2 linked regions of the Polymorphobacter megasporae genome follow. The protein of the gene in region 2 interacts with the protein of the main gene of each other region in a pairwise test. Links are inferred from orthologs where the notes say so. Each region holds a gene or a part of one and is shown on either strand. Other genes may lie near its edges.

Region 1 (5,817 bases), 1.4 Mb from region 2 along the record:
TACACCGCGTCAGGCCAGCCCAGTACGGCGTCGAGCAGCAGTGCCGTCAGGGCAACCGGGTCAACCACGTAGGGCGCTGTCGAGCCGGACGAGGTCGGCGGGGTTCCCGGGGACACCGAAGCGCAACCAGCGCGGGGCATAATCGAACGGCCGTGTCAGGATTCCCTTGCGAGCAAGGCGATCGAACAGCGAACTCGCATCGCCCTCGACGAGGCGGAACAATGGGCAGTCGCCGACCGCCACCAATCCGTGGCCGCGCAGAACCTCGTCCAGGGCGTTTGCCCGATCGATCAGCTGCACGCGCATCGCCGCGATCCATTTCGTGTCGGCATAAGCGAGCCGCCCGAGCGCGATCGCCGTCGCCGACACCGGCCAGCTCCCCAGCCGACGTCGGATGCTGGCCAATACCCGGTCCGGCGCGATCACGAAGCCGAGCCTCACCCCGGCGAGGCCAAAGAATTTGCCGAATGAGCGCAGCACGATGACCCGCTCGCGCGATCCGAGATGCGGGACCATGCTGATATTGGGCATCGCGTCGGCAAAGGCCTCGTCGATGATAAGCCGGCCACCCGAACGGTCCAGCCGTGCGGCGATATGCGATAGGCGCTGCGGATCGAGCCGCCGGCCGTCGGGATTATTCGGGTTGGCGATGAGAATTGTGCCGCCGGAATCGGCAGCGGTTTCGAGCGCATCAGCGGCAATCGCCGTCGCTTCCGGGAAAATATCACGGTGCGTGCCATAGCCGGGCGCCACGTAACGGTAAGGCGGCGGCAGGCCGACGTCGTTGAGCAGTCTCAACCCAAGCTCGGTGCCGGGGAGCGCCGCGACCTGCGCGGGCAGGGCGCCAAACCGGCTTGCAGCAACCGCTTCGAGCGCTGCAAGCGAACTTGGCGACGGCAGGGCGCGCAGATCGATCAGCGGATCGACCGCTGGCGTCCAGGCGGACGGGTTGATCCCCGTCGACAGGTCGAGCCACGGCAACGGCGCATCGGGATACAGGCTGCGCGCCGCATCGACCCGCCCGCCGTGCTCGGTCAATGGTGCCACGCCGGACTTTCGAATTACGCGGTCCGCTTCGAGAGCGCCCCGTCGCGCCGTGCAGAAACGAACCAACTGCCCTGTCTGACTGGAGAATGGTGAACGCACCTGGGTTCGAACCAGGGACCCGCTGATTAAGAGTCAGCTGCTCTACCAACTGAGCTATGCGTCCATCGTACCCGAGCATCGCGTCGAGCGAGGGGGGCGGATAGCATCGGTTTTCGGGCTTGTCTAGCGAAAGACCTACCTCCCGAGCGCTTCGCCCTTGCCGCGGGCGATACCTATGACGATGCCCAGCAGGATCAGCACCGTCATCATCGCCGAGCCGCCGTAGCTGACCAGCGGCAGCGGGATGCCGACGACCGGGGCAAGGCCGGTGACCATCATCATGTTGATCGCGAGATAGAAGAATAATGTCACCCCGAGCCCCATTGCCGCGAGCCGGGCGAACGGAGCGCGGGCCGACAGCGCGACGCGGACCGCCCAGACGAGGATGATGCTGAACAATGCGAGGATGAACAGCCCGCCCGCAAGTCCCCATTCCTCCGCCATCGTCGCGAAGATGAAGTCGGTGTGGAGCTCGGGCAGATAGTCGAGGTGGCTTTGGGTGCCGTGAAGGAAGCCTTTGCCGAACAGCCCGCCGCTGCCGATCGCGATCTTCGATTGGGTAATGTGATACCCCGCGCCAAGCGGATCGCTCGCGGGGTCGAGGAAGATCAGCACGCGCTTGCGCTGGTAATCGTGCATCATCGACCAGACGACGGGGAGGGCGGCTCCGGCGGCGGCTCCGGCGCCGAGGAACAGCCACATCGACACGCCCGCGAGGAACATCATCACCACCCCGCCAAAGGTGATCGCGAGCGCGGTGCCGAGGTCGGGCTGGAGCATGACGAGCGCGGCGGGCATCGCGATCAGGACGAGCGGTGGCCCGAGCGTAATCAGCTTCCCGGCATATTGGCGCGGAACGTAATGATAGTAGCGGGCGAGCGCGAGGATGATCGCGAGCTTCATGAACTCCGACGGCTGGAGCTGGATGATGCCGAGGTCGAGCCAGCGGCGGCTGCCCCCGCCGATCGCGCCCAATGCTTCGACGCCGATCAATCCGAGCAGGACCGCGCCATAAAGCGGGTATGCCCATTTGAGCCACATCTCGACCGGCACCCGCGATAGGCCGAGCATCGCCACGAGCAGGACGCCGAAGCGGATACCCTGCTTGAGCGCCCACGGCTGGAAGCTGCCCCCGGCCGCCGAATACAGCACGACGAGCCCGAAGCCGCCGACCGTGACGATCGCCGCGATCACCGCCCACGGCAGTTCGCGGAGGCGCGCCGACCAAAAGCCGTTCAGCATGACTCGCTCATTCGTCGACCGGGCCGGACGGTTCGGCGTCGGGGGTCAGGCTCGCCGCGACTGCGGCGGCATCGACCGGCATCGACGCAGCCTTGGCGGTGGCCTCGGCGGCAGCGAGCGCGGCGGCCTTCTTCGCCTCATAAGCGCGTTCGAGCGGGGCGAGGGTCGCCATCGCGCGCTCGGGTTCGAACAGGTACGTCATCACGTCACGCGCGATGATCCCGGCGGCGGCCCCGTGGTTGCCGTGTTCGAGGACGACGCTGATCGCGTATTTCGGCGCGTCGGCGGGGGCGAAGGCGACGAACAGGCCGTGGTCGCGATATTTCCACGGCTGGAGTTCGCTCTTGGTGCGCCCTGCGCGGCGGTCGGCCTTGCTGATGTTACGAACCTGCGCCGATCCGGTCTTGCCCGCCATCTGCACTCCGTCGACCATCAGTCGCGTGGTCTTGCCGCTACCGCCGGGGCTGTTGACGACGTTGGTCATGCCCTGGCGGACGACCGCCAGATGCTCGGGCGGGATATCGAGCGGGGGCGGGGCGACGTGCGGGTCGTCGGCGAACAGCCGGGGCTCGACCGCGTTGCCGCTCGCGAGCCGCGCCGCCATCACCGCGAGCTGAAGCGGATTGGCGACGATATAGCCCTGGCCGATCGACGTATTGAGCGTGTCGCCGATGCCCCAGGGTTTCTTGTAGCGCGCGAGCTTCCACGCGGTGTTGGGAATGATGCCCGCCGACTGGCCGGGCAGCGGCAGGTCGAACTTCTGCCCGAGTCCGAACTTGTGCGCGGTGGCGGCGATCGCATCGACCCCGACCGCGCGGCCGAAGGTGTAGAAATAGACGTCGCAGCTTTGCGGGATCGCCTTGTGGAGATCGACCCGCCCGTGGCCGCGCTTCGACCAGCAGTGCCACGCGGCGTTGCCGAGCCGGTAGGTGCCGGTGCAGTTGCACGCCGCGTCGGCGCTGATCCCGCTGCCGAGGATCGCAAGCGCGGTCATCGTCTTGAAGGTCGAGCCCGGGGGGTAGAGCCCCTGCGCGCTCTTGTTGATCAGCGGGTGGTGGTCGTCGGCTTGAAGCTCGGCCCACAGCTTCGCGGTGACGCGGGTCGAGAAGGCGTTGGGGTCGTACGCCGGCATCGACACCATGCACAGGACGTCGCCGGTGGTGCAGTCCATCACGACGACGCTCGCAGAATTGTCGGTCAGGCGGCGCGCGGCGTAGGCCTGCAGGTCGCGGTCGATCGTCAGCCGCAGCGTCTTGCCGGGGATGTCGGGGCGCGTGTCGAGATCGCGGATCACCCGCCCGCGCGCATTGACCTCGACCCGGCGCGCGCCCGCAGTGCCGCGCAGCCGGGCGTCGGCGCGGCGCTCGATGCCGTCCTTGCCGATCTTGTAGCCGGGGAAGATCAGCAGCGGGTCGTGCGTCACCGCGAATTGCTCGGGCGTCGGTGTGCCGACATAGCCGAGCAAATGCGCGAAATGGTCGCCGCCCGGATAGACGCGGAGGAAGCCCGGCAGCGGCTGGACCCCCGGCAGGTCGGGCAAATTGACGTTGATCGCGGCGAAAGTCGGCCAACTCAGGCCGTGCGCGATCTCGACCGGCATGTATTTCGGCTGGCGCGCGACGTCGCTGCGGATGCGCTCGATATCCTCCGCCGTTAGCGGCAGGACCCTACTCACCGCGGCGAGCGTCGCGTCGAGATCGGTCACCGCCTCGGGGATCAATTCGAGCCGGTAATCGGGCTGGTTCAACGCGAGCGGTTTGCCCTGTCGGTCGACGATCCATCCGCGACGCGGCGGGATCAGCCGGAGCGAGACGCGGTTGCCCTCGGCGAGCAGCGCGTATTTCTCGCCCTGCCAGATCGACAGATACGCCATGCGGCCCGCAAGCGTCAGCCCGACCGCGCCCATCGCTCCGCCGACGACGAACGCGCGGCGGCTGAACTGCTGGTTGCCTGCAGCGGGACCGGCGAGGCGTGCGGAGCCGCCGCCGGAGATGATTTCGGACGACATCAGCACAGCCTCACCGCGCCGCCTGCAGCCGCCGCTGGATCGAGGCGAACAGCAGGACGATGGCGGGATAAGCGAGGATCGTCGTCGCTGCCTGGACGAGCAGCGGGGTCAGCGGACCGTGCGTGCCCGCGAGCGCGAGCAGCCACCATTGCAACAGCTCGAAGGCGACGATGACCCCGCTCGCGAGCAGCCAGTCGAAGCCGTAGCGATGGGTGCCGTAGCGCGCCTCGACCAGCCGGACGAACAGCGCGACCGCCGGCAGCAGCGTCGCGTTGATCCCAAGCGGCAGGCCGAACAGGATATCGCACGCGACCCCGATCAGGAACGCGAGCCACGGCGGCATCAGCCCCGGCTGGAAGGTCGCCCAGACAAAAACGCCAAGCAGCCCGAGGTGCGGCAGGATCGGCACGCTGGCAAAGATCGGCACCGTCATCGCCGCAACGAGGACTAGCGTGACGATCGCGGGGACGACGCGCTCGACCTGCGCCTGCCACCAGCGCACCCGGTCGGCGGGGCCGAGCAGGCGATACGGCGCGTTCAATGCTTCTTCGCTTCGCGCGGCACCGGCACCGCGTCGACGGGGGGCGCCTCGGCCTGTGCCGGGATCGGCAGATACGCGCGGACGATCGCGACATAGCTCAGCGTCGCCGGGTCGGCGTAGGGCAGCGCGTGTGGCGGCTCGGCGGTGTCGGTAACGACCGCGACCGGGATCTGCGGCGCGAACAGCCCGCCCGCGCCCGACGTCACCAGCCGGTCGCCGACCTTCAACGGCACCTCCGCCCCGAGCCGGTCGTGGACTTCGAGCAGACGTCCAGCCGCGCCGACCGCGAGCGCGGGCTGGCCGGTGCGAACGATGATCACCGGTACCCGGCTGTTGGTGTCAGTGAGCAGCAGGATCCGCGCGGCGTGCTCGCCCGCCTCGACCGTCCGCCCGACGAGCCCGGCATCGGCGCGAACGGCCTGTCCGGCGAACACCCCGTTGGCATGCCCGGCGGCGACCATCGCGGTCCGGGCGTAGCTGCCGATCGACGCCCCGGCAAAGCGGGTCACGGCGACAACTTCGGTCCGCGGCTCGATGACATGGAGGAGCTTCTTGAGCGCGATATTCTCGGCGATCGCGGCGTCGCGGCTCTGCAGGTCGAGCCGATCGCGGGCGACTTCGGCAGTCAGGACACGGTTGCGCGGAACGGTCGCGATATACTCACCGATCGCATCGACGCCGCCGCCGAGCCAGTCGAACGGCGCGCGGACGGTCGCCCAGAACGGCGCCACGAGGTCGGCGGTCCCGCTCCGCAGCCGGTTGGTATATGCCGGGTTGACGCGGCTGAGGACGAGCAGCAGCAGCGCGGTCGCGAGCACCGCGCCGGTTACGACGGCACCGATCAACGCAAGATTCTGCTCGCGCCTCGCGTACGACGTCC
Region 2 (5,936 bases):
GCCTGCTGCTGGCCGAGCGTCATCGGCAAGCTCTGGCTCGAGCCCTAATCGGCGTCGTCGACATCGACCTGCTCGCCCGTAACGCGCTGCGACAGCGCTGCCGCCATGAACGGGTCGAGTGCGCCGTCGAGAACATCCCCCGGCGCGGTGCTCGTGACCCCGGTCCGCAGATCCTTGACAAGCTGGTACGGCTGGAGGACGTACGATCGAATCTGGTGGCCCCAGCCGATGTCGGTCTTGCCCGCCTCGACCTCCGCCGACTCCGCTTCGCGCCGCGCGAGTTCGCGTTCGTACAGCCGGGCCTTGAGCATCTTCATCGCGGTCGCGCGGTTCTTGTGCTGCGAGCGCTCGTTCTGGCAGGCGACGACGACGCCGCTCGGCAGGTGGGTGATGCGGACCGCGGAGTCGGTGGTGTTGACGTGCTGGCCGCCCGACCCGGAGGCGCGGTAGGTGTCGATCTTCAAATCCTTGTCGTCGACGACGATGTCGATGTCGTCGTCGACCACCGGATAGACCCAGACGCTGGCGAAGCTGGTGTGCCGCCGCGCCGCGCTGTCGTACGGGCTGATCCGGACGAGGCGGTGGACGCCGCTTTCGGTCTTGGCCCAGCCGTATGCGCCCGCGCCCTTTAGAAGCAGCGTCGCCGACTTGATCCCCGCCTGCTCGCCGGCGTGATAGTCCATCAGCTCGACCTTGAAGCCGCGCTTCTCGCCCCAGCGGGTGTACATTCGCTGGAGCATCCCGGCCCAGTCCTGGCTCTCGGTCCCGCCCGCGCCCGAATTGACCTCGATATAGCTGTCGTTGCCGTCGGCCTCTCCGGCAAGAAGGGCTGCGACCTTGTCGGTCTCGGCCTTCGCTGCGAGCGCGCCCAGCGCGGCGACGCCGTCGTCGGCCATCGCGGTGTCGCCCTCCGCCTCGGCCATCTCGATCAGTTCGGAGGTGTCGGCCAGCTCGCTCTCGATCGCGCGCGTCGCCGAAATCGCCTCATCGAGACGACGGCGCTCCTGCATGACGGCCTGCGCGGCCTTGGGGTCGTTCCACAGCGTCGGGTCTTCAACCCGCGCGTTCAGTTCGTCGAGACGGCGGAGGGCGCGATCCCAGTCAAAGAAACCTCCTCAGCAGGTCGAGCGCCTGCTGAATTTTAACGACATGGGCTTCGCCCTCGGCACGCATTTTCGGTGGTCCTAAACTTCAATTGTCATCCCGGCGGTGGCCGAGAGTACAGATATAGGTGTGGGCAGCCCGCCTAGTATATCCCGCCGCTCTTGCGCAAGAAATCGGAGTCCGAGCGGACCACGACATGCCCCTTCTCCGCCACGGGGTCGCGCGCGAGGCTTCCGGTGCGGCGCGGTTCGCTCTCCGGTTTGAACGCCTCCCAAATGATCGACGCCTTGATGTCGGTGTCGTCGGGGGTGCCGCCGTAGACGCGCTTGCCCGAGCGGCGCTCGACCTTGACCATGCGGATGCCGGGGGCGACCTGGAACGGGATCTTCGGCATGTCCTTCAATGCGACGTCGGCGAATTCGTGGAACACCGGCACCGCGATCGTCGACCCCTGCGCGCCGCCGCCGAGCGGGCGCGGCTTGTCGTAGCCGAGGTACAGCCCGCCGACGAGGTCGGGGGTGCCGCCGACGAACCAGACGTTGGTCGGGCCGTTGGTCGTGCCGGTCTTGCCCGCCATCGGGCGTTCGAAGTCGCGCAGCCGGACGGCTGTGCCGCGGGTGACGACACCCTCCATCAGGTGGACGATTTGGTAGGCGGTTCGCGCGTCGATCGCCTGTTTCGGGACACCGCCGGGGCGGGGCATCGGCTCGCCGGCGTAGTCGGGCGTGTTGCAGCCGTCGCATTGGCGCTCGTCGGCGCGCCAGATGACCTTGCCGTCGCGGTCCTGGACGAAGTCGATCAGTGTCGGCGACATCTTGCGCCCGGCGTTGAACAGCTGTGAGTAGGCGTTGACCATGCGCCCGACCGTCGTATCGCCCGCGCCGAGCGCGATCGCCAAAACCGCCGGATAGTCGCCGACACCGAGCGCCTTCGCCTGCGCGACAACCTTGTCCATGCCGGTGTTGTACGCGACACGCACCGTCATCAGGTTGCGCGACTGTTCGAGCCCCCAGCGCAACGTCTGCGCCCCGGCATAGCCGCCGCCGAAGTTCTTGAAGCATTTGGTCCCGAGCGATTTGGTCTGGAAGACGCAATATGGCGCGTCGACGACGATCGACGACGGGGTGAAGCCGTTGTCCATCGCGGTCGCATAGACGATCGGCTTGAAGGTCGACCCCGGCTGGCGCAGCGCTTGCGTCGCGCGGTTGAAGCTCGATGCGCGCGCGTCGAAGCCGCCGACCATCGCCAGTACCCGCCCGGTGTGCGGGTCTTCGGCGACGAAGCCGCCCGAGATCGCCGGGATCTGCCGCAACGCGTAGCTGCGCCCCGACTTCGCCACGGGGACGACGTCGCCGGTCTTGAGCAGCCGCGCCGCCGGGATATTGTTGAGCGTGCTCGTCGCACTCGAGGCAAGCAGCGTGCCCGTCGAGCCGTCGGTGAAGCCGATGCGGAAGTCCTCGCCCTCCCGCCCGAGGACGACCGCCGGATACCAGTCGGCATAGCCGACGCCGAGATGCACCGACTGCAAGCGCTCGGGCCAGCCGTCGCTCGTATCGATATGCGCGGGGGCACCGTGCCAGCCCTTGCCGCGGTCGTAGCGGACGAGGCCGTCGCGCAATGCCTTCTCAGCAGCAGCCTGGAGCTTCGGATCGAGCGAGGTGCGGATCCACAGCCCGCCGCCGTAAACGCTGTTGCGCCCGTCGCCGGGTTTCTCGCCGAACTTGGCGATCAGCGTCCGGCGGACGTCCTCGAGGAAATAATCGCCGGTATCGAGCTTCGGCGGGGCGCGGTTCGCCACCGCGTCGATCGGCTCGGCGGTCGCTGCGGCTGCCTCGGCCTTGGTGATATAGCCGTTCGCCGCCATCTGGTTGAGCACATACGCCCGCCGCGCGAGCGCGCGTTCGACATGGACGGTTGGCGAATAGGTCGACGGCGCCTTGGGCAGGATCGCGAGATACGCATCCTGCGCAAGGTCGAGATCGGCGACCGACTTGCCGAAATACGACTGCGCTGCCGCCTCGACGCCGTAGCTGTTCCGCCCGAGGAATATCTGGTTGAGGTAGAGTTCGAGGATCTGCTGCTTGGTGAACGCCGCCTCGATCCGCCGTGCGAGCACCGCCTCCTTCAGCTTGCGGACGTAGCTGACCTCACCGTTGAGCAGCAGGTTCTTCGCCACCTGCTGGGTGATCGTCGAGGCGCCCTTGGGCCGGCCCGACGAGCCGAGGTTGGTCCATGCGGCGCGGGCGATGCCGAGGAAGTCGATTCCGCCGTGGTGGAAGAAGTCCTTGTCCTCGGCCGAGATATACGCCTGGACCAGCCGCGGCGGCAGTTCGTCGTAGCTCAGGTACAGGCGACGCTCGCGGCTGAAGCTCGTTAGGATCGTGCCGTCGTTGCCGCGCACGGTCGACGGCAGCGGCGCGGCGTATTCGGCGAGTTTCGACGCATCGGGCAGCCCGGTCGTCACCCACGCATACAGTCCGACCGCGGCAGCCGCGCCGAGCAGGACGAGCACGCCGAGAATGATTGCGGCGGTGCGGAGACGGCGGGCGGTGGTCACGGGGCGGGGTATAGCATGGCCGCGCGCGGGTGAAAGCGTGGTCTGTCGCGCCGCTATTTCAGTCGCATCGCGATCCCGGCGACGACCAGCCGGACATCGTCGACAGCGGCGGCGACTTGCTGGTTCAGTCGCCCGGCGACGTCGCGGAACTGCCGTGCAAGCGCGTTGTCGGGGACGATTCCCCAGCCGACTTCGTTGGTGACGAGGACGATGATCCCTGCGGAGGACGCGATTGCCGCGACAAGCTCAGCGCCTGCCGCGTCGGCGTCGACCCCGGCAAGCATGGTGTTGCTTGCCCACAAGGTCAGGCAATCGACCAGAAGCGTGCGACCGGCACTCGCCTCGCGGACGATTGCCTCGGGGAGGTCGAGCGGGCTTTCGACCGTGCGCCAGCGGGCATCGCGGTCGCTGCGATGGCGGGCGATGCGGTCGCGCATCTCGTCGTCGAACGCCTGCGCGGTGGCGATGAAGACGAGCTCGCCGCCGGAGGATTCGGCCGCGCGTTGTGCCAGCCGGCTCTTGCCCGAACGCGCGCCGCCGATGAACAAGGTCGATCGTGTCTCGGTCAAACTTGCTTGCCCCCGCCGCCGCGCGCCGATAAGGCGTCGATCGTGACAGGTTCCCAGAGATGGGATGAAAAGGGAACCCGGAAGCAGACAGTCGGTCTGTAATCCGGGGCTGTGCCCGCAACTGTAACCGGCGAGCCTTCGCCCAAGTGCCACTGGAGTTTACGCTCCGGGAAGGCGGGATGAAGGTGCTGACCCGGGAGCCAGGAGACCTGCCTGTCGCGGTCGTACCTTCGCGTGGACGGGGTGTTCCAAGCGATCGAGGTGAAATCCTCGCGTGTCGACGTCGTCGGGGTCGTGCGCGCGGGAAAGCTCCCGTGTCTTCGCGAATGCTGATGCGTGCCACCGGTGCATGCGGCCCCTTGTTGTCGATCAAGGGGATACCAATGCGCTCATTTCATATTCTACTCGCCTCCACCGGCCTCGTCCTGACCGCCGCCGCCCGCGCCGACGATGCGCCCGATACGATCGTCGTCACCGCCGACCGCACGCCCGAGCCGCTGTCGCGGGTCGGCCAGTCGATCACCGTCATCGACGCCGCCGAGATCGCCCGCCGCCAGGACAACACGGTCGTCGATCTGCTCCGCACCGTTCCGGGGGTCAGCTTTGCCCGCAACGGCGGCATCGGCACCGCGACGTCGGTGTTCATCCGCGGCGCTGAAAGCGACCAGACCGTCGCGCTGATCGACGGCATCAAGCTCAACGACCCGTCGGCTCCCGGCGGCGGCTTTAACTTCGGCAACCTTCTCGTCGGCAACATCGCCCGCGTCGAAATCCTGCGCGGCCCGAGTTCGGTGCTGTGGGGCAGCCAGGCGATCGGCGGCGTCGTCAATTTGATCACCGTCCCGCCGACCGACGATCTCCACATCAACGCGCGCGGCGAATACGGCTACCGCAACACCGGGCAGGGCGTCGCCAACGTCTCGGACAAGTTCGGTCCGCTGTCGGCGAGCTTCGGCGGCGGCTATTTCCGCACCGACGGCATCTCGGCGTTCGACGAGCGCAAGGGCGGCAAGGAGAAGGATGGCTATCGCAACTACGGCGCGAACGCCAACTTGAACCTTGCACTGAACGACAACGTGTCGGTCGACCTTCGCGGCTGGTATTCGGATAGCCGCGTTGGGTTCGATGGCTTTCCGCCGCCGAATTTCAGCCTGGGCGACACCACCGACTATGGCACGACGCGCGAGATCGTCGGCTATACCGGGATCAACGCCGCGCTGTTCGACGGGCGGCTCCACAACCGGCTCGGCTTCGCGATCACCGACACCCGCCGTCACAATTATGACGGGACGGCCGCCAACGCCGAGACCTTCGCCGGTAATGGGCGCAACGAGCGCTTCGAATACCAGGGCGTCGCCAACATCGTCACCGGCGTCGATGCGACCTTCGGGGCCGAGCGCGAACGTTCGCACTTCACGACGTCGAGCTTCGGCGGACCGGTGACGATCGGGACGCAGACGTTGACCAGCGGCTACGGCCAGGTCGTCGTGACGCCCATCACCGGCCTTACCGCAACCGGCGGCGCGCGCTACGATAGCCACAGCCGCTTCGGCGGGACGACGACGCTCGCAGGCAGCGGCGTCTACACCCCGAACGACGGCGGCACGACCTTCCGCGCGAGCTATAGCGAGGGGTTCAAGGTGCCGTCGCTCTACCAGTTGCAGAGTGAATACGGGAACCAGCTGCTCCGCCCCGAACGCTCGCGC

The links. The genes of interacting proteins can lie anywhere in the genome.
Region 1: the proteins of KTC28_RS05515 (region 2) and mrdA interact in binary tests that used the Escherichia coli proteins (3 or more experiments, as listed by UniProt). The link is inferred for Polymorphobacter megasporae from one-to-one orthologs.

Annotation. Positions count from the first base shown.
Region 1 is NZ_CP081848.1:2,632,687-2,638,503, forward strand. The notes cover bases 1,897-4,841. They hold mrdA (penicillin-binding protein 2), read right to left. Parts: upstream 4,397-4,841; coding sequence 2,396-4,396; downstream 1,897-2,395. Other genes in these bases: rodA (rod shape-determining protein RodA), read right to left, coding at 1,897-2,388; mreD (rod shape-determining protein MreD), read right to left, coding at 4,407-4,841. Outside these bases: adenosylcobinamide-phosphate synthase CbiB, read right to left, coding at 1-68; KTC28_RS12270 (aminotransferase class I/II-fold pyridoxal phosphate-dependent enzyme), read right to left, coding at 61-1,047; more of rodA, read right to left, coding at 1,282-1,896; more of mreD, read right to left, coding at 4,842-4,937; KTC28_RS12295 (rod shape-determining protein MreC), read right to left, coding at 4,934-5,817. UniProt on the Escherichia coli protein: Catalyzes cross-linking of the peptidoglycan cell wall. Responsible for the determination of the rod shape of the cell. Is probably required for lateral peptidoglycan synthesis and maintenance of the correct diameter during lateral and centripetal growth.
Region 2 is NZ_CP081848.1:1,185,352-1,191,287, forward strand. The notes cover bases 955-4,018. They hold KTC28_RS05515 (penicillin-binding protein 1A), read right to left. Parts: upstream 3,662-4,018; coding sequence 1,247-3,661; downstream 955-1,246. Other genes in these bases: cobU (bifunctional adenosylcobinamide kinase/adenosylcobinamide-phosphate guanylyltransferase), read right to left, coding at 3,715-4,018. Also shown: more of cobU, read right to left, coding at 4,019-4,230; KTC28_RS05525 (TonB-dependent receptor plug domain-containing protein), read left to right, coding at 4,614-5,936. UniProt on the Escherichia coli protein: Cell wall formation. Synthesis of cross-linked peptidoglycan from the lipid intermediates.